Regions from separate parts of the Arthrobacter sp. 001422645 genome, predicted to be linked through region 3. Evidence: riboswitches for the same ligand, from Rfam matches in the RefSeq annotation. Region 3 holds a riboswitch; each other region holds the start of a gene.
What was found. Region 3 has a riboswitch for S-adenosylmethionine ahead of AC6EUH_RS05330 (bifunctional o-acetylhomoserine/o-acetylserine sulfhydrylase). Riboswitches for the same ligand answer to the same signal wherever they lie in the genome.
Positions count from the first base shown of each region.

Region 1: it holds a riboswitch for S-adenosylmethionine, as region 3 does, so the genes downstream of both, AC6EUH_RS00130 (aminotransferase class V-fold PLP-dependent enzyme) here and AC6EUH_RS05330 (bifunctional o-acetylhomoserine/o-acetylserine sulfhydrylase) in region 3, are expected to answer to the same signal.
Region 2: it holds a riboswitch for S-adenosylmethionine, as region 3 does, so the genes downstream of both, AC6EUH_RS11955 (DUF1737 domain-containing protein) here and AC6EUH_RS05330 (bifunctional o-acetylhomoserine/o-acetylserine sulfhydrylase) in region 3, are expected to answer to the same signal.

Region 1 is NZ_JCBANT010000001.1:26,667-33,514, forward strand. Features, by position in the region: gene AC6EUH_RS00125 (glutamyl-tRNA reductase) at 1-895, shown strand, start outside; SAM riboswitch class IV at 960-1,073, shown strand; gene AC6EUH_RS00130 (aminotransferase class V-fold PLP-dependent enzyme) at 1,108-2,574, shown strand; gene AC6EUH_RS00135 (class I SAM-dependent methyltransferase) at 2,657-3,415, shown strand; gene AC6EUH_RS00140 (metal-dependent transcriptional regulator) at 3,451-4,164, shown strand; gene AC6EUH_RS00145 (fluoride efflux transporter FluC) at 4,165-4,593, shown strand; gene AC6EUH_RS00150 (fluoride efflux transporter FluC) at 4,590-4,964, shown strand; gene AC6EUH_RS00155 (hypothetical protein) at 5,026-5,397, shown strand; gene AC6EUH_RS00160 (hypothetical protein) at 5,447-5,581, shown strand; RNA gene ssrA (transfer-messenger RNA) at 5,676-6,044, opposite strand; gene smpB (SsrA-binding protein SmpB) at 6,184-6,654, opposite strand; gene AC6EUH_RS00175 (peptidoglycan DD-metalloendopeptidase family protein) at 6,763-6,848, opposite strand, start outside.
Region 2 is NZ_JCBANT010000010.1:97,522-104,369, reverse strand. Features, by position in the region: gene AC6EUH_RS11985 (ABC transporter ATP-binding protein) at 1-110, shown strand, start outside; gene AC6EUH_RS11980 (energy-coupling factor transporter transmembrane component T family protein) at 107-910, shown strand; gene AC6EUH_RS11975 (UDP-N-acetylglucosamine 1-carboxyvinyltransferase) at 1,007-2,530, shown strand; gene AC6EUH_RS11970 (glutamate--cysteine ligase) at 2,630-3,814, shown strand; gene AC6EUH_RS11965 (O-succinylhomoserine sulfhydrylase) at 3,811-5,019, opposite strand; gene AC6EUH_RS11960 (rhodanese-like domain-containing protein) at 5,020-5,439, opposite strand; gene AC6EUH_RS11955 (DUF1737 domain-containing protein) at 5,436-5,663, opposite strand; SAM riboswitch class IV at 5,758-5,872, opposite strand; gene AC6EUH_RS11950 (NtaA/DmoA family FMN-dependent monooxygenase) at 6,060-6,848, shown strand, end outside.
Region 3 is NZ_JCBANT010000003.1:59,808-66,655, reverse strand. Features, by position in the region: gene AC6EUH_RS05330 (bifunctional o-acetylhomoserine/o-acetylserine sulfhydrylase) at 1-1,238, opposite strand, end outside; SAM riboswitch class IV at 1,301-1,416, opposite strand; gene AC6EUH_RS05325 (VOC family protein) at 1,621-2,259, shown strand; gene AC6EUH_RS05320 (CPBP family intramembrane glutamic endopeptidase) at 2,440-3,222, opposite strand; gene AC6EUH_RS05315 (histidine phosphatase family protein) at 3,300-3,980, shown strand; gene hutI (imidazolonepropionase) at 3,998-5,206, opposite strand; gene AC6EUH_RS05305 (NAD(P)/FAD-dependent oxidoreductase) at 5,218-6,342, opposite strand; gene AC6EUH_RS05300 (glycine C-acetyltransferase) at 6,425-6,848, opposite strand, start outside.

The sequences.
Region 1 (6,848 bases), on a different contig from region 3:
CGGTACCGGTGCTTACGCCGGGTGTGTGGTGGAGCTGCTGAAAACCCGCAGATATTCCGACATCTCGGTCTTCTCCCACTCCGGCCGCGCGGATGCTTTCGTGGCAGCCCGGGGAGGCCGCGCCGTCTCCGCCCGGCAGCTGCCGGCAGCCGTTGCCGGGGCTGACCTTGTCATTGGCTGCAGCGGTTCAGGGGCCCGCATCGATGCTGCCGCCCTCGCGCGCTGGCGTGTGGGTGCGGACCGTCCGCTCACCGTCATTGACCTGGCGCCCAGCCATGATTTCGACCCGCAGGTGGCGGAACTGCCGGGAGTGGAGCTCATCACGCTGGAATCAGTCCACCTCGCTGCTCCCCCGGCCGACGCCGAAGCGCTGCGCCACGCCCGCGCCCTGGTCCGGCAGGCGGCCGTCCGCTTCGAGGAACAGGATGCGGTCCGCGCCGTGGACTCGGCCGTCGTGGCCCTGCGCGAGCACCTCCATCAGGTCCTCCGCAGCGAAATGGAACGCGTCGGCAAACAGCGTGGCCGGGTCGCCTCGGCTGACGACGTCAACCTCGCCCTCCGGCACCTGCTCCGGCGCCTGCTCCATACCCCGACGGTCCGCGCCCGGGAGCTCGCCGCCCTCGGCCGGCAAGACGACTACACCGCAGCGCTCGAGGCGCTGTTCGGCCTCAGCGTCCAGGCCGACAGCCGGAGAACCGCTGTGAGCGGGAACCCGGCCGGGCCGGCCCGTGTGCCCGCCGAAGCGACTGAAGAAACGGCGCCCGAACCAGCCGCTCCGGTCTGCGGCGGAACCCGCGGCCCGGGCGCCGGATGCCCCGGAAGCTGTTCAACCTTCCAGCTCCTGATGCGGCCGCCAGCCGGGATCGCTGCTCCCGCCGCGACCTGCCGCGCGTAACAAACAGCTTCACATTCAGCCGGCTCCTTTCCGCCGGAACGGGGAATGTCCTAGGCTCGAAGCAGGTCACGAGTGCCAGCGCGAAACCCCGGTTTGCTGGCCGGCAACCCTCCTTTCGCGGCGGGGTGCCCCGGGTGACGACCTGGCCGGTCCGGAACGGACCCGGCAAGCGCGGATCCCCGGCATGTGGGGTCCTTTTCGAGCGAGGTCCCATGACGACTGCCACCATTCCCGCCACCACCGAACGCCACGCCGCCGACGCCCAGGCCGGCCCCGAGACACGGTCCGCCATCGCCCGCCGGCCGCTGGCCGCAGTGACGGGCGCCGAGATCCAGGCGCCGCTCATCCAGGGCGGCCACATCCGCTACGCGAACCTGGACTACGGCGCCTCGGCCCCCGCGCTCTCCGTCGTTTCGGCCTACCTCAACGAAATCCTGCCGTTCTACGCCAGCGTCCACCGCGGGGCCGGCTACGCTTCCCAGATCAGCACGTCCGTTTACGAGAATGCGCGCACTATTGTCCGCGATTTCGTGGGCGGCCGCCCGGACGACGCGGTGATCTTCACCCGCAACACCACGGATTCCCTGAACCTGCTGGCCGGCTGCCTGCCCGTCGTCGACGGCGTGCACAGCGGCGACGTGCTCTACCTCGACATCGAACACCACGCCAATCTCCTGCCGTGGCAGGGCGTGCCGCACCGCAGTGTCATTGCCGCACCCACCCTCGCCGGCACGCTGGACCTCCTCCGTGGGGAACTCGCCCACGGCGGCGTCAGCCTGCTCGCCGTCACCGGCGCCTCCAACGTCACCGGTGAGGTCCTGCCGATCCGGGCACTGGCAGCCCTGGCCCACGAATACGGCGCCCGGATCGTCGTCGACGCCGCCCAGCTGGCGCCGCACCGGCGGATCGACATCGCCGCGGACGACGTCGACTACCTCGCCTTCTCCGGGCACAAGCTCTACGCACCTTTCGGCGCCGGGGTGCTGGTGGGCCGTCCGGACTGGCTCGACGCCGGCACGCCGCACCTGGCCGGCGGCGGAGCCGTGCAGGACGCCCGGATCGACACGGTCAGCTGGACCACCGGGCCCGCCCGGCACGAAGGCGGCTCGCCCAATGTCCTCGGCGCGGCCACCCTGGCCCGGGCCACCCAAGTGATCGCCGATCTTGACGTGGACCAGTGGCACGCGCACGAAAACGCCATCCGGTCCTTCCTGGTCGAGGGCCTCGCCCGGATCGACGGCGTGACCGTGCACCAGATCTTCTCGGACAGTGCTTCTTTCGACGCTCCAACAGTCGAGGGGCCGGGGGGCGGTGCTGGCACCGGCACGATCGGCGTCGTCAATTTCTCCCTCGAGGGCTACGACGCGGGCCTGGTCGCGGCGTACCTGTCGGCCGAACACGGCATCGGGCTGCGCGACGGCCGCTTCTGCGCGCACCCCCTGCTCCGGCGGCTCGGTCTGCCTTCCGGTTCGCTGCGGGCAAGCTTCGGCCTGGGTTCCCGGCTGGAGGACGCCAAGCGGCTGCTCACCGCACTCCAGCAGCTACGCCAGACCGGCCTGGGCTGGGACTATGTGGTGGACGCGGGACGCTGGGTCCCGTCCAACGACACCCGCACCTACCCGCACTGGGCACCCAACACGCCCGGCACCGCGGGCGCGGCCCCCTGCACCCTGGACTGACTCTGCGGTGAGGAGCCGCGGCCCCTGCCGCGTGCGGTAAATTCGAAAGGTACCCATCCGGACCTGCCGAAGGAGATCGCACGTGGCGCGCGGTGGCCCCAAACTGCATCAGGAACGCCGCCAGGAGCTCGGGCAGAGCTTCCGGGACGGCGGGGAACACTACGAACGCGTCCGCCCGGGCTACCCCGGCGATTCCGCCGACTGGCTGATTCCCGCCGGCGCCAAGGATGCCGCGGACCTCGGTGCCGGAACGGGCAAGTTCACGGCGCTGCTGGCCGGACGCGGCCTGCACACGGTGGCGGTGGACCCGTCCACAGACATGCTGGAGCAGCTGCGCAGGACGCTCCCGGACGTCACCGCCGTCGAGGGTACCGCGGAGCACACGGGACTTCCCGCCGGGGCTTTCGACCTCGTCACCGTCGCCCAGGCGTGGCACTGGTGCGATCCGGTCCCGGCCAGCACGGAGATCGCCAGGATCCTCCGCCCCCACGGTGTCCTGGGGCTGGTCTGGAACCAGCTGGACACCTCCGTTCCGTGGGTGCACCGGCTCTCGCGCATCATGCACGCCGGCGATGTCCACAAACCGCACTTCACTCCGCCGGTGGGCCCGGAATTCGCCGGCCTGGAGAGCCACCTCACCCGATGGGAAGATCCGGTGCGCACCGCCGACATCATGGAGCTGACAAAGTCCCGCAGCTACTACCTGGCGGCCGGCGAGGCCACCCGCGCCAAGGTGCTGGGCAACCTCGACTGGTACCTCCACGAACATCTGGGCCACGACCCCCGCGAGCTCCTCCCGCTCCCCTACCTGACACAGAGCTGGCGGGCAGTCAGGGCCTGACACCGCCGGCGCCGCCTGACGGTAGGCTTGAGGCTGTGAAGACCAGTCTGCCCTCCTCCTCGATCGAGGACTACGTCAAGGTCATCTACTCCTTCACGGAGTGGCAGGACAAGCCCATCACCTCCACGCAGCTGGCCCAGCGCCTCGGCGTCGCGAACTCCTCGGTCTCCGAGATGGTCCGCAAGCTCAAGGACCAGGGCCTGGTTGACCACCAGCCCTACAGCGCCATCACGCTGACGTCCGACGGCGTCCGGCTGGCACTGTCCATGGTGCGGCGGCACCGGCTCATTGAAACGTTCCTCGTGCGGGAGCTCGGCTACCGCTGGGACGAGGTCCACGACGAAGCCGAACTCCTGGAGCATGCCGTCTCGGACACCTTCATCGAACGGATGGCAGCGAAGCTCGGGAACCCGGCGAGGGATCCGCACGGCGATCCAATCCCGGCCGCGGATGGTTCAGTCCAGATGCCCGCGGCTCACCGGATGAGCGAACTCGATGACGGCCACACCGGCCTGATCACCCGCATCAGCGACGAAAACCCCGAGCTGCTGCGCTACCTTTCCGCCGAGGAAATCGCGCTGGACGCCGACGTCGAGGTGCTGGGCCGGAAGCCCTTCGGTGGCGCCCTGATGGTGCGCATCGGTTCCGGGACGGCCCGGCGCGAGTTCGACCTCCCCGAGGAAGTCGCCTCCGCACTCTGGGTCCACAGCGAGGCGGTCCATCCCGGCTGCAGTCTGGAGCTGCGCTGAATGCGGACTGCACTGCCGGCTGGACTGCCGGGCTGGCGGGCGTGGGCGGCGGTCGCCGTCGGCGGGCTGATCGGGACGGAACTGCGCTACGGGGCCGGGGTGGTGTTCCCCGAGACCGCGGGCAGCGTCCCCTGGACCACCCTGGTGATTAACGTCGTCGGAAGTTTTGTCCTCGCGACCCTCACCACAATCTGGATCGCACGGCCCAAGACCGCCTTCTGGCTGCGCGCCGGCCTTGGCCCCGGGCTGTTGGGCTCCTTCACGACCTTCTCCGCGGTGGTGTTCACCATTGACCAGCAGATCCGCGGCGGCTTCCATGCCAGCTGGCTGGCCTATCTTGCGCTCTCTCTGGTCCTGGGCCTCGGCGCCGCGGCCGCCGGGTGGAAGACCGGCAAAACCCTCGCGGACGTGGCCGGCGGGGCATCGTGATCACCGCCGTGCTGGTGGGAGCCTTCGGCGTCGCGGGCGCCCTGTTGCGCTTCGCCGTCGACTCCTGGTTTGCGCACCACCCGGGACGCCATCCGCACTGGCCCTGGGCGACGCTCGCGGTCAATGTCGCCGGCTCTTTCATCATCGGCGCCGCAGTGGGGCTGACAGCCCGGCTGGGGCTGGGCGCCGAATGGCAGACCGCTCTCGCGACCGGATTGGCGGGCGGCCTGACCACCTTCAGCTCCTGGACCACCGCCACCGTGCGGCTGGTGAGTGAGACGCGCTACCGCGCCGCCGTCCTCAACATCGCCGCCAACCTCACCGCAGGCCTGGCCGCGGCAGCGCTCGGGCTGGCCATCACAGCTCTGTGACGAGGGTAACCCCGGCCCCCACGGGCGGATTACGTCCCCTCCCATCCCGTATCGTTGAAGGATGATTACCCGTCGTGTTGCTGCCCAGATCCTTGATATTCCGCTGGAAATGGCCCACCGTCACGGCATCCCGCCCCGGCTCACCGACGCCGAGCTCGGCGACCTCCTGGACAACCCGCCGGCGTGGCTGGTGCAGTCCAAAGCCAACCGGACCGGCAAACGTCCGGTCTGGGTCCAGCTGACGTGCGCGGTCTGCGGGTTCTCGGAGGCGGCCCGGCCGAAGAAGTGGTGGCCGGACTTCACCTATGTGTGCTGCGCTCACCACGCCCCGTACGAGGTTCCCGGCGTCGGCTCCGGCCTGGTCCGCAGCGAGTACGAGGGCGTCGGCAGCCGCTTCGTCGGCATCGTGGACGTTGCGGTGCCCGAGGCGTAACTTAGTAGCACGGGGCCATCCCGGCCCCCTGCTGTTAGGGAGCGCCCACATGCCTGACAAAACGCCGCACCGGAGCGCGGTCAAGAAGCCCGTGAAAACCATCAAGGAAAAACGGGCCGAGAAGAAGTCCAAGAACGTCGCGGAGACGCACGCGGACCCCGTTGCCCACATCAAGAAGCGCTGATTCAGCGCCAGGGCAAAGCAAAAGGCCGGAAGCTGAGGCTTCCGGCCTTTTGTGTGTGACTTTACGGGGTGGAGCACCGTTTCCGGGGCTCCGATGGTGGAGATGGGGGGAATTGAACCCCCGTCCGATGTCGTGTTGTCAGGGCTTCTCCGGGCGCAGTTTGCGTCGGATTTTCTCGGCCCCGGCCATGCTGCAAACAGCTGGCCGATCCGGGCCCAGTCATCTAAGAGTCCCGTTCACCCCGATGACGGAGGTAAACAGCAGTGGCTATCTAAATGACGCCAGGATCCGGGGCAATAGCAACCTCGGGCTGACGGACTGTCTTACTGCTTAGGCAGCGAGAGCGAAGTCAGTGCGTTTTGATTCGGCACTTATTGGTTTGCAGACAGCGTTTACGAGATAATTCTGCATCCTCGGCCCGCTTCACCTGTCGCGACTAACATCGTCGAAACCGATCATCCCCGTATTTTTTTATCAAACCGGCCAGGTCTGCCGCTGAACCCTGGTGCAGCTGTGCTGCGGATCCTGCGCCGGACCTTCCCGGACTATCAAGCATAACGCACCCCTGCGGGAAATCATTCCCGCGGCCCGCGGCAGGTCCGTCAGCGCCGGTTCCGCTCACGCATAACGCGCAGGGCCTCGCGCTTGTCCTGCTGCTCGCGCAGGGTCTGGCGCTTGTCGTATTCCTTCTTGCCGCGGGCGACGCCGATCTCCACCTTGGCCCGGCCATCCAGGAAGTACAGCTGGAGGGGGACGATGGTGAAGCCTGATTCGCGGATCTTGTGCGAGATCTTGGTGAGCTCGTCGCGGTGCAGCAGCAATTTCCGGCGGCGGCGTGCGGCATGGTTGGTCCAGCTCCCCTGGTGGTACTCGGGGATATGGATGCCCTCCATCCACAGCTCGTCGTTGTAGAAGGTGCAGAAGCCGTCCACCATGGAGGCGTGGCCCTCGCGGAGGGACTTCACTTCCGTCCCCATGAGCGCGATCCCGGCCTCGTAGGTATCGAGGATGTGGTAGTCGTGCCGGGCCTTGCGGTTGGTGGCCACTACCTTACGGCCACTTTCTTTCGGCACGGTAGAACTCCTTGGATCGATGGGTGGGCCCTATGCCGGGGCGGCGCAGGCTCTCTCCAGTTTACGGCAGAGGAGCCGGGCTGCCGGGAGGCGTCCGCTCCGGGCTGATCAGAGCAGGTTCATGGGGTCAACGGCCCGGCCGTTGAGCCAGGTTTCGAAGTGCGAGTGGCACCCCGTGGAGTTGCCGGTGGTTC
Region 2 (6,848 bases), on a different contig from region 3:
CGCACGACGCCGAATTCAGCGAGGTCCTGGGCGGCACCGAGCTGAGCCTCCGCGCCCCGGGACACCGGGGCCGGGAACTCCCGGAACGTGGCAAGGTCAAAGCACCATGAGGCAGGAACTGACGCTCCGCGGCAACACTGCCGTCCTGACCCGCGCCAACCCGCTGGCGAAATTCGCCGCCGTTATGCTCATCACGATGGTGCTGGCGTTGTCCATCGACTGGGTGTCCGCCTCCGTGGCGCTCGCCTTCGAGCTGGCGCTTCTTCCGCTGGCCGGACTGACAGTCAGACTGCTCTGGCAGCGCGGCTGGCCACTGATCCTGGCCGCGGCGCTGGGCGGCTGGAGCACGACGATCCTGGCCCCGGACGGCGGGGCCATCCTGTTCGACGCCAGGATCTGGTCCATCAGCGAGGGTTCCCTGGAACTCGGGCTCGGCTTTATGCTCCGCGGCCTGGCCATCGCGCTGCCGGCCGTGCTGCTGATGAGCTGCACGGATCCCACGGACTTGGCCGACGCCCTCGCGCAGAAGGCGAAGCTTCCGCACCGCTTTGTCCTGGGGACGCTGGCCGCGATGCGGCTGGTGGGACTGATGGCCGAGGAGTGGCAGACCATCGGCATGGCCCGGCGCGCCCGCGGCGTGGGTTCCCACGGGAACCCGCTGCAGCGGCTGCGGGCCACCCTGGGGCAGAGCTTCGGGCTGCTGGTGCAGGCCGTACGGCGCGCTTCCCGGCTGGCAGTCACCATGGAAGCTCGCGGCTTCGGCGGGGATGCCCGCACGTGGGCCCGGAAGTCGGTCTTCAGCGGCCTGGACGTGTGGGTGTTCCTGGGCGGGCTGCTGATAGCCGGTGCCGCGGTCGCCGCTGCCCTGGCGGCGGGGACCTGGAACATGGTCTTCCTCTCGCGGCAGTAGCGATCGTTATCGCACGGTGCGGGTATGGCTGTGAGATTAACGGCATTCCGGCGGAAATGCGGGGGGTTAATAAATCATGCGTGATATTTTCTTGGGATGACTCAAGAGACTGCTGAACACGTCGGCGCCCTGCTCCGCGACGCCCGCGGCCAGAAAGGCTGGACCCAGGGGCAGCTCGCTGCCGAGCTGGGAACCAGCCAAAGCGCCATCGCCCGCATGGAACAAGGCAAGCAGAACCTGAGCCTGAAAATGATCCAGCGGCTGGAGTCCATTTTCGGCCGGAGCATCGTCAATGTGGGACGGCCCGCCATGACGCACCTCCGGGTCGAGGGCGGCCGCACCCTCTCCGGCGCCGTCGACGTGAACAGCAGCAAGAACGCCGGCGTCGCCCTGCTGTGCGCCAGCCTGATCAACCGCGGCACCACCACCCTGCGGCGGCTCGCCCGGATCGAAGAAGTCAACAGGATCGTCGAGGTGCTGACCAGCATCGGCGTCGAGTGCACCTGGCTCAACGCCAACGACCTGCAGATCCGCCGCCCCGCCGTGCTGGACCTGGACTCGATGGATGTCGAGGCCGCCCGCAGGACCCGCAGCGTCATCATGCTGCTGGGCCCGCTCCTGGACGAATCCAGCGAGTACCGGCTGCCCTACGCCGGTGGCTGCGACCTCGGCACCCGCACCGTGCAGCCGCACATGCAGGCGCTGCGCCAGTTCGGCCTCAGCGTCGACGCGAAGTCCGGCTACTACGCTGTGAAGGCACCGCCGTCGGACGGGCACGACCGCTCCTTCGTGCTCAGCGAACGTGGCGACACCGTCACCGAAAACGCCATCATGGCCGCCGCCCACCGCAGCGGCACCACGATCATCCGCAACGCCAGCCCCAACTACATGGTGCAGGACCTCTGCTTCTACCTGCAGATGCTCGGCGTCGAGATCCAGGGCGTGGGAACCACCACCCTGAAGATCACCGGCCGCCCCGCGGTCGACGCCGACATCGAGTACTTCCCGTCCGAGGACCCGATCGAGGCGATGAGCCTGATCACCGCCGGGATCGTCACGGACTCGGAAGTCACCATCCGCCGCGTCCCGATCGAATTCATGGAGATCGAACTTGCGACGCTGGAACAGATGGGCCAGCGGCTCGAAGTGTCCGGCGAGTACTTGGCCCGCAACGGGCGCACCCGGCTGGTGGACGTCACCACCAAGCCCTCCGCGCTGCGCGCCCCGGAGGACAAGATCCACCCCATGCCCTTCCCCGGGCTGAACATCGACAATCTGCCCTTCTTCGCCGTCATCGCCGCCAATGCCGAGGGCCAGACCATGATCCACGACTGGGTCTACGACAACCGCGCGATCTATCTCACCGAGCTGAACAAACTCGGCGCCCGGGTGCAGCTGCTGGACCCGCATCGGATCTACGTAAACGGACCCACAAAATGGCGTGCGGCCGAGGTCGGCTGCCCGCCGGCCCTTCGCCCCGCCGCTTGCCTGCTGCTGGCGATGCTCGCCGCCCGGGGCGTGTCGGAACTGCGCAATATTTACGTGATCGAGCGCGGCTACGAGGACCTGGCCGAGCGGCTCAACACCATCGGCGCGAAGATCGAGTATTTCCAAGACTGAATGCGCTGAGTGCGCTGGATAACAGCCAGGCGCCAGTCCGCACCCGCCCGGGCCAAATGACCCCGGGCGTTTCGGCGGATCCTGCCGCACAATAGAGTCATGCGCACCTTCGGCGTGGAAGAAGAACTGCTCATAGTGGATCCCGAAACAGGGATGCTGCTTGCCCTCGCCGACGTCATGCTGCCCGGCCTGGTGCCGCCGAAGCAGGACGCTGCCCTTGTTGTCCCAGGGCAGCAACCCGTCCACGACGGCGGCGCCGACTTCAGTTACGAGCTCAAGCTCGAGCAAATTGAAACCCAGACGCGGCCATGCCTGGACTACCCTGAACTTCTCCGACAGCTCAGGCAGGGCCGGGCGCGGGCGGACCGCGCCGCCCGCGCACACGGCGGCCGCGTCGCGGCCCTGGCCACTTCTCCCCAGGGCGCCGCCACACACCTGACGCCGAACAAGCGATACATGACCATGCAGCAGCGCTTCGGGCTCACGGTCCGGAACCAGCTGACCTGCGGCCTCCACGTCCACACCCTGGTGGAGTCCCCGGAGGAAGGCGTGGCCGTCATGGACCGGATCCGGGACAAGCTGGCCGTGCTGATAGCCCTCAGCGCGAACTCCCCGTACTGGAACGGTGCCGAGACAGGATTTGAAAGCTACCGGACGCAGGCCTGGAACCGCTGGCCCGGGTCCGGTCCCACCATGATCTTTGGCAGCCTGCCCGTCTACCGGCGGCTGGTGACCCGGCTCGTGGAAAGCGGCGTCCTGATGGACGAGGGGATGGTCTACTTCGACGCCCGGCTGGCCCGGCACCATCCCACCGTGGAGATCCGCGTCGCCGACGTCTGCCTGCGGGCGGAGGACGCGGCGCTGATCGCCGTGCTGGTCCGCGCGCTCGTCGAGTCGGCGTCCCGCGAATGGAACGACGGCGTCGATCCCGCCCCCGTGCCGACGCTGCTGCTGCGGATGGCCGCCTGGCAGGCCAGCAACTGCGGTCTGCGCGGGGAACTGCTGGACTTCGGCACCTTTACCCCGGCCCCGGCCGCCGACGTGGTCCATGCCCTGGTGGACTTCGTGGCCCCCGTGCTGGCGGAGCAGGGCGAGCTGGACCTGGTCCGCGAGGGCGTCAGCCGGATCCTGGCGGAAGGAACGGGTTCGCAGCTGCAGCGGGAGCCGTTCCACGCAGGTGGGTTGGCCGCCGTCGTCGAACGCGCCGTCGAGGTGACCACGGAGGGAAGCGCGGCCGTGGAGGCTGACCAGGATTCGTCGCTGGGCGGGGCCAGCCGGGGCTAGACCTGCTTGAGCGCCTGGCCCAGGTCGCGGATCAGGTCCTCGATGTCCTCGAGTCCCACGGAGAGTCGCACTACACCGTCGCTGAGCCCGATCGCCGCGCGGCCCTCGGGCCCCATGGCGCGGTGTGTTGTGGTGGCGGGATGGGTGATGAGGGACTTCGAATCGCCCAGGTTGTTGGAGATATCGATGATCCGCAGGTCATCCAGCAGCGCGAACGCGGCCTCCTTCGCCGAACGTCCGGCTGACGGGGCGAGCTCGAAGGTCAGCACGGTCCCGCCGGCCTTCATCTGCCGTGCGGCCAGTCCGTACTGCGGATGGGACGGCAGCAGCGGGTACTTGACCCAGCCGATCGCGGGCTGCTCCTCGAGCCATTCCGCCAGCCGCAGCGCGGAGGCGGAGGAATGGTTGACGCGCAGGGCCATCGTCTCCAGGCCCTTGGTCAGCACCCACGCGTTGAACGCTGAGAGTGCCGGGCCGGTGTGGCGCATGAGCTGCTTGACCGGGCCGTCGATGAATTCCTTGGTGCCCAGGATCGCGCCGCCGAGCACACGGCCTTGGCCGTCGATGTGCTTGGTGCCGGAGTAGACCACCACGTCCGCGCCGAGCTCCCCGCAGCGCTGCAGCAGTGGGGTGGCAAAGACGTTGTCGACGACGACCGTTGCCCCGGCGGCGTGCGCCAGTTCGCTGACGGCGGCGATGTCCACGATTTCCTGCATCGGGTTCGACGGCGACTCGAAGAACACCGCCGTCGTGGGTTCCGACAGCGCAGAGCGCCACTGCTCCAGGTCCGGGCCGTCCACAAACACCGTCTCCACGCCCCAGCGGGGAAGGATCTCGTTGAGGATCACGAAGCACGAGCCGAACAGCGAGCGGGCCGCGACAACACGGTCGCCGGCGGCCAGGAGGGCGCCGAGGGCGGTGAAGACGGCGGACATGCCCGAGGCGGTGGCGAAGCAGGCCTCCGTGCCTTCGAGCAGCCGGAGCCGTTCCTGGAACGTGGCCACCGAGGGGTTGCCGTAGCGGGAGTAAACGAAGCGCTCGTCCTCGCCGGTGAAGGCGCGCTCCGCGGCGGCTGCGGATTCGTAGACGAAGCCGGAGTTCAGGAAGACCGGCTCGGACGTTTCCTGGAAGCCGGTGCGGTCGAGTCCGCCGCGGACGGCCTGGGTGTCGGCGCTCCAGCCGGCGGCATCAGGGTTGAAGGTCACTTAGTGCCTTCCGGGGTTGGTGGGCAGGCCGCGGTTCTTCCAGCCGTTGACAGTGCGGTCACCGTGGCGGTCCGGCTCGCCCTCGAAGCCCTCCAGGACGTTGTAGGACGTGAAGCCGGCGTCCGTCGCGGCGATCGCGGCGGCGATGGACCGGGCGCCGGAACGGCACAGGAAAACCAGCTCGGTGCCTTCGCCGTCGGGGGTCTGCTGTTTCAGCTGCTCGATGAACCGCGCATTGGGGAGGCCGCCGGCAAGGTTCCACTGGATGAAGAGCGGAGCGTTCGGCCTGGTGCCGGCAGCTGCGGTGTCCGGGATGCCGATGTGGGCCCATTCGCCTTCGGTGCGGACGTCCACCAGGATGGCGCCGTCCTCCAGCTTGGCCCAGGCTTCCTGCGGGTTGAGGTCCCCGGCGTAGCTCACGCGTGGCCCTCGCCGTCGAACTCAAGGTCATCCACGGCATTGGCGACGGCGGCATCGGCGCTGGCAACCGCGGCCGGCAGCACCACGGCTTGGGCCACGATGACGTTGATGCCGTTGTACGTGGCGGACGGGTTCCCGTGCAGCACATAACCCTCGGCGAGGGCGGCCGAGACCCGCTCGCAGAAGGCCCGGTCATCGGGGCCGGTAAACAGGCGGTAGGCCAGTTTCTCTTCGGCGGCGCCGGGGACGGCGGGGGCTGTGGTGGGTGCTGTATCGGGGACAGCGGGGGCGGACGCGTCAGGCACGACGGATCTCCTTCTTTCACGCTTGCAGCTCGAATTTTCGATGTGCCGAGTATTCACCTGAGGCACCCCGCCGCGAAAGGGAGGGTTGCCGACCGGCCAGTCAGGGCTTGGCGCCGGTTCTCATTACTCACCAAAAACGTAACACCCGCGACGCCGGCAGGCACCGCCGCGCACGTCATGTTAAGTAACGGAATCCGCCGGACCGCAGGGACCCAATCGGCGCTCCCGGGAGGATAATGACGGGAGATGCAGTCCCTTAACCCCGGATGAAATCAGGTGGCCGTGAACGCGTCGGATGCCCCTACAGCCAGCCCCATGCTGCATTTCGGCTGGTTCGTGGGCCACGGCTTCGGTGTGCAGGGCTGGGGTACCCCCGGTTACGGGATCGGCTACGACTGGAGGAAGCCGGCGCTGTACCAGGACGCGGTGCGGGCCTTTGAACGCTCCGGGCTGGACCTGTTCATCATCGAGGATTCCCTCACCGTCCCGGACACCTACGGCGGGAGCGCGGAAGTTTCCCTGGCCCAGGCGTCCTTCGCGCCGAAACACGATCCGCTGGCCCTCGTGCCGTACCTGTTCTGCGCCACGAGGCATCTGGGCATCGTGCCGACCATCAGCGCCTCCTTCTACCCGCCGTTCACCGCGGCGCGGCTGCTTGCCACGCTGCAGCACTTCTCCCACCAGCAGCTGGGTTGGAACGTGGTGACCTCCGGCAGCGACCTCGCCGCGCAGAACTACGGCCTTGACCAGCAAATCGAACACGACCGGCGCTATGAGAAGGCCGAGGAATTCGTGGACGTGGTGCGGCGGCTCTGGCGCAGCTGGGAACCGGACGCGATCCGTGAGGACACCGAAGACGGCGTTTTCGCGGACCACACTAAGGTCCACCCGATCAACTACGACGGCGAGTTCTTCAAGGTCCGCGGGCCGCTGAACACCGCACCGCTGCCGGAGGAACCCGTGCTGGTGCAGGCGGGCGCCTCCCCGCGGGGCAAGGCCTTCGCCGGGGGCAACGCCGACGTCGCGATTGCGCTGGCACGGGGAGCGGACGGGATGAGGGCGTACCGGAACTCCATCCGGGCGGAAGCCGCCGCCGCAGGCCGG
Region 3 (6,848 bases):
CGCACGAGGCCCGGGTTCACGCCCGCAACGGCCTGCTGTTCCGCCGAGAGCTGGCTGTGCGTTGTCGACGCCGGGTGGATGACAAGCGAGCGCACGTCACCGATGTTCGCCACGTGGGAGTGCAGCTCCAGGGCATCGACAAAGCGCTTCCCGGCCTCCGCTCCCCCGCCGATATTGAAGGCCACGACGGCGCCGGTCCCCCGGGGACCGTACTTGCGGCCGCGCTCGTACCAGGGGCTCGACGGCAGCCCCGCGTAGGCGACCGATTCGACGTCGTCCCTGGCTTCGAGCCATTCGGCCACCTTGGTGGCGTTGGCGACGTGCCGCTCCACGCGCAGGCTCAGGGTCTCGATGCCCTGGGCAATGAGGAAGGCGTTGAAGGGCGAGACTGCCGAGCCGAGGTCGCGCAGGAGCTGCACGCGTGCCTTGAGGATGTAGGAGAGGTTGGCGCCCAGGGCGCCGTCCTTGCCCAGGTCCCGGGCGTAGACCAGCCCGTTGTAGGTGGGGTCCGGGGTGTTGAAGCCCGGGAACCGCTCCGGATCCGCGCCGAAGTCGAAGTTGCCGGAGTCCACGATCACGCCGGCGATCGCGGCGCCATGGCCGCCGAGGTACTTGGTGGCGGAGTGCACCACGATGTCCGCACCCCACTCGATGGGACGGATGAGGTACGGCGTGGAGAGGGTGTTGTCCACGATGAGCGGGACACCGGCCTCGTGCGCAACCTTTGAGATGCCCTCAATATCCAGGACGTCCTGGCGCGGGTTGGAGACCACTTCGCCAAAGAACAGCTTGGTGTTGGGCTGCACGGCGTCGCGCCACTGCGCCAGGTTATCCGGGTCCTCCACGAACGTCAGCGTGATGCCGAACTTCTTCAGGGTGTGCGCCAGCAGGTTGTAGGTGCCGCCGTACAGGCTGGGGCTGGCCACCACGTGGTCGCCGGCCTCGGCGACATTGAGGATGGCGAAGGTCTCCGCGGCCTGTCCGGAACTCAGGAGCAGCGCCGCGAGCCCGCCCTCCAGGCTGGCCACCCGCTGCTCCACGGCGTCCTGCGTGGGGTTGCCAATCCGGGTGTAGATGGGGGCAAGTTCGGCGAGGGCGAAGCGGTTGGCGGCGCTTTCGGCGCTGGGAAAGACGAACGACGTCGTCTGGTAGATCGGGAGCGCCCGGGCGCCGGTGGCGCCGTCCGGTTCCTGTCCGGCGTGGATCTGGCGGGTTTCGAAGGACCAGGCATTGGACATCGTGAGACTCCTTAAGGGTCTGGGCACACCAGCTCCGGAACTCCATGGACCGGTTAACACTGGCGCCGCGCTTGCCTTCCGGCGGGTGCCGGACGGCCAGGTCTTCACCCGGGGCACCCCACCGCGATACGAGGGTTGCCGGCCAGCAAGCCGGGGCTGTGTGCTGGCACTCATGACCTGACCTCAGTCTAGGAACCGGTTCGGGGCCGTGGATAGCTTTGTGACGAAGATGAAGCCAGGCGCCCGGTGCGTCCTGCCGGGGCCCTTGGTTCCCCGTCAGGACGCGGAAAAGTCCCCCTCCGGCGCTCGCCGAAAATGACATCCCATCACGGTTAGGCCAGCCTAAGCTGAGAGCCGCATCACAAAGTGCCAAGATGAGGGCATGCGCATGGATCACGTCTCTTACGCCTGTGAACAAGATGGCCTCGCTGCCACCACCGAACGAATTGCGTCTGCCCTCGGCGTCGAAGCCGTGAAGGGCGGAGTACACCCCCGATTCGGGACCCGCAACATGATCATCCCGCTCGCGGGACACAAATACGTCGAGGTCGTGGAGGTCCTGAACCACCCGGCATCCGACAAGGCCCCCTTCGGCCAGGCCGTCCGTGCCCGCTCCGAAGCAGGCGGCGGCTGGATGGGCTGGTGCGTCGAGGTTGACGACCTGGCCCCGTTCGAGGAGCGGCTGGGCCGCGCCGCCGTCAACGGCAACCGCAAGTTCCCGGACGGCCGCGAGCTCGTCTGGAAGCAGATCGGCATCCTGGGGCTCATCGCCGATCCCCAGGTTCCGTACATGCTCAAGTGGGAAGGCGACCCGGAACTCCACCCGTCGAAGGCCTACGAGAGCAACGTCAAGATGTCCGCGCTCACGATCGCAGGCTCGGCAGAGCGGGTCACCGAATGGCTCGGTGTCCCGGTCGAGAAGCCGCTGGAAGACGTGGCCGTGAACTGGCTCGCTCCGCGCGGGACACCCGGCATCCTCTCGGTCACATTCGAGACGTCCTCCGGAGCCGTCACGATCTGACCCTTCACCGCCCCACACTTCGGCCGCCATCAGCGGGTGCCAATGACGTCACCCACCGATGGCGGCCGAATCTTTTAAGCGGCACGGGTTGCCGGCCCGTGACAGGCAACGCGGGGTCAGATCGCGTCCATCCAGGGGCTCCGGATGGGTGACAAGTGACCCGCGTTGTTTTGTGTACGCTCAGCCCAGGCCGATGGCCCTGCCGAAGAGGCTGAAGCCGACAAACGCCACAATGTCCAGCACGGCGTGGGCGATCACCAGCGGCATCAACCGGCGGGTCCTGGTGTAGAACACGGCGAAGATGACGCCCATGATGGCGTTGCCGATGAACGGCCCAAAGCCCTGGTACAGGTGGTAGCTGCCGCGCAGCATGGCGCTGGCGAAGATCGCCGCGGGCGTAGCCCAGCCGAGCTTCCCGAGCCGGTCCAGGAGATAACCCACCACGATCACCTCCTCCACGATCCCGTGCCGGATCGCGGAGAGCACCAGCACGGGAACTGTCCACCAGTACGCGTCCAGCGCGCTGGGAATGATCGCCGTCGTGATGCCGAGCGCCCGGCCGGCGGCGTAGAGGCCCAGCGACGGGATTCCGATAAGCGCCGCCAGGCCGAACGCCTGCAGCAGGTCCCTGCCGGGCCGGTCGAAATCGAGGCCGAGCCTCTGGAAGGCCGTGATGCCGCGGCCGCTGCTCCCGGGCAGGCCGGACGGCCGGTTTTCGGTCAGGAAGTAGATCACCAGGACCACGGGCACCAGGGCGAAGATGATGTCCAGCAGCTGGTAGGTGAGGTCAAAGTACTCGCGGCTGCTTTGCGAGCGGTTCAGTGTGGAAGTCCCCTCCGCGAGCGGGGCCCTGGTCATTTTGTCCAGCAGCTGAACCACCGAATACACGGCCGACTGGCCCAGGGACAATCCCAGGACAATCCACATTTCAATCCGCAGCCGGCGGCGGGAGGGAACCAACATAGTCCCATCTTGCCCGCAGTTGCCGGTAGTTGCCTGAATCCGGGCCGCCACACCGCCGGGCCCTATGCTTGGGGTTTATGAGTGCGCCCGGGAAAATCATCATGATCCGGCACGGCCAGTCCGCCGCCAACGCCGACACCTCGATCTACAACCGGGTCCCCGATTACCGGATTCCGCTGACCGCACTCGGCGTGGAACAGGCGCGGGCCGCCGGCGAGGAGGTCCGGCGGCTGCTGGACGGCCGGCAGGCCTGCGTATATGTCTCCCCGTACCTGCGGGCCTACCAGACCCTGGAGGCGCTCAACCTCGGCCCCCTGGTCGAGCGGGTGATCGAGGAGCCGCGGCTGCGGGAGCAGGACTGGGCCAACTTCCAGATCGCCGGTGAGATCGAGGACCAGAAGGAACTCCGGAACGCCTATGGCCACTTCTTCTACCGCTTCCGGGAGGGCGAGTCGGGATCCGATGTGTATGATCGGATCTCATCCTTCATGGAAACCCTGTACCGGCACTGGTCGAAACCGAGCTACGCCCCGAACGCGCTGTTCGTCACCCACGGGCTCACCATGCGGCTGTTCTGCATGCGCTGGTTCCACTGGTCCGTGGAGTACTTCGAGTCCCTCAACAATCCGGAGAATGCCGAGGTCCGGACCCTGTACCGCACCGGGGAGGGCAAGTACGAGCTGGACAAGCCGTTTAGCCAGTGGGAGGCCCGCCGCGTCGATGAGACGGTGCTGGACGCCCCGCCGATGTTCTTCTAACGAACGAAACGGGTGGGTCAGCGGGCGCGGACCCCGGCCCGCCAGACGGCGTGGGTCAGCGGGATGCCGGGCCGGTAGGCCAGGTGCGTGGCTGACGGTGCGTTGAGCAGATGGAGGTCCGCGCGGTGTCCGACGGCGATCGAGCCGACCGCGCGTTCGCCGTCGGCGTCGTTCCCGGTCTCCCGGCCGAGCGCCAAGGCACCGCCGTAGGTTGCGGCGCGCACGGCCTCGCGGACGCTCAGGTGCATCTGGAGCACGGCGGTGGTGACGCAGAAGGCCATCGAGCTGGTGTAGGAGGTGCCCGGGTTGCAGTTGGAGGCCAGGGCGAGCTGCACGCCGGCGTCGAGCAGTTCCCGGCCCGGCGCCAGCGGCTGGCGGGTGGACAGGTCGCAGGCCGGCAGGCACGTGGCCACGGTGCCGCGTCCGGTGCCGCTGCCGCTGTCCCAGCCGGACCAGCTGGCCGCGAGGGCGTCGACGTCGGCGGCGGACAGGTAGTTGACGTGGTCCACGCTGGCCGCACCGTATTCCACGGCGAGCCGCACGCCGGGCCCCTCGCCGAGCTGGTTGCCGTGCACGCGCAGGCCCAGTCCGGCGTCCCGGCAGGCCTGGAGCACGCGCCGGGACTGGTCCTCGGTGAAGGCCCCCCGTTCGCAGAAGACGTCGGCCCAGCGCACAAACGGCCGGACGGCGGCCAGCATGGGGCCGCACACCAGCTCCGTGTATTCCTCGGCGTCCGCGCCGGCGGGCACAAGGTGCGCACCGAGGTAGGTGACCTCGTCCGCGACGGTGGAGGCAATCCGGGCGCTGCGGGCCTCGTTCTCCACGTCCAGGCCGTACCCGGTCTTGGTTTCGAGGTAGGTGGTGCCCTGCGAGACGGCCTCGGCCACCCGGCCCATGGCGAGCCGGGTGAGGTCGAAGTCGCTGGTGCTCCGGGTGGCGCCGGTGGTCACGGCAATTCCGCCGGCGCTGTAGCTCTCCCCCGCCATCCGGGCCTCGAACTCCGCAGTCCGGTCCCCGGCGAAGATGAGGTGCGTGTGCGAATCGACCCAGCCCGGCAGCAGGGCGCGGCCGCCGGCGTCGACGGCGTCGTCGGCGGCCGGGGCTTCGGACGCGGGGCCGAGCCAGGAGATCCGTTCTCCCTCGACCACCACCGCAGCGTTCTTCAGGACCCGCTGATCCGCGTCCTGGGTCATCAGCTCGGCAATATTGGTAATGAGGGTGCTCATGAGTCCATTCTTCAGCGCCGGATGGACCAGCGGGTCGCCGCCAGCGCCTCCGCTGTCCGGGATGCCGGACCGGCCGCTTGGGCCCCGCCCGGAACCGCCGAGGGGCCTTGGCCTGCAAGGATGAGGTCCGCGGCCAGTTCGGCGATGCCGGAGGACGTCTGGAAGCCATAGCCGCCCTGGCCGGCGAGCCAGAAGAATCCGGGGGCCTCGGCGTCGAACCCCACTACCGGTACACCGTCGGCCGCTTCCGTCCGCAGCCCCGTCCAGGCGGTGCGGACGCCACGGATGCCGAACGTGGTGAGGGTGTTGAGCCGGGCGATCAGCGCCTCGACGTCACCGGGGTGCGGCTGCGCGTCCTCGGGCCCGCTCGGTTCGTGCTCCGACGGCGAGATGAGGACCTGTTCGCCGTCGCGCCGGAAATAGAACGAGTCGTCGGCGGCCGCCACCATGGGGCAGCTCTCCGGGAGGGGGTGTTCGACGTCGACGATCGCCGCGGTGCGCCGGTACGGCTGCAGCTGGACCTTCTCGACGCCGCTGAGCACGGCAAGTTCGTCGGCCCAGGCGCCCGCGGCGTTGACCACGACGGCGGCCTGGAAGCCTTCCTGCCCGGCGCCGAGTTCCCAGCCGGAGCCGAGGCGCTGGGCCGAGTGCACCCGGGCGCCGGTGATGATGTCCACCCCGCCGGCTTCGGCGCGGCGGCGGTGGTCCTCGAGGAGCAGGGGCGCGTTGCAGGCGAAGGAGCCGGTGTCCAGGCCGGCAGCGGCGAAGGAATCCGGGAGCAGGGCCGGGCAGAGTGCCAGGGCCTCGGCGTGGGTGATCGGCCGCATGTGGCCGCTGGCCTGTTCCCGGACGGCTGCGTCGTCGCCGATCAGCATAAAGCTGCGCGGTGTAAGCACGGGTGCGGGCCGGCCGGCATCCTGGGCGGCGATCAATTCGAGGGTGCGGAGCGTGAGTTCCTGGACCGCGGGCGGGCCGTAGCTGGGGATCAACTGCCGGGCCGAGCGCGCCGAGGTGTGGTACGCCAGGGTCTGCTCGGCTTCCACCAGCGCGACGCTGCATTTTCCGGCCAGGGCTGAGGCAAGGGACAGGCCGGCGATCCCGCCGCCGACAATCACGACATCGTAATTAGCTGACATGGGTCCATCCTTGCAGACGGAACGGTTGCGGCGCCGTTTGTGGCGCCGCAACCTCGGTTCTTCGCAGCCGCTGAAGCTCCGCTTAGCCGGCGACGGCGGCGCGGCTGCGCACGAAGGCCTGGACGCAGGCCTCCACGTCTTCGGCGCTGTGCGCAGCGGAGAGCTGGACGCGGATCCGGGCGGCCCCCTTGGGCACCACCGGGTAGCTGAACGCCGTCACGAAGACGCCGTGGTGCAGCATGGCGTCGGCCACCTTGGCGGCCATGACGGCGTCGCCGAACATAACCGGGACAATGGCGTGCTCGCCCGGGAGCAGCTCGAAGCCTTCCTCGGACATGCGGCTGCGGAAGAGCTCCGCGTTGGCGAAAAGCTTGCTGCGCAGTTCGCCGGAGTTCTCCACGAGGTCCAGGGCCTTGAGCGTGGCCGCAACGATGGCGGGGGCCAGCGAGTTGGAGAACAGGTACGGGCGGGCCTTCTGGCGGAGCATGGCCACGACTTCGCGGCGG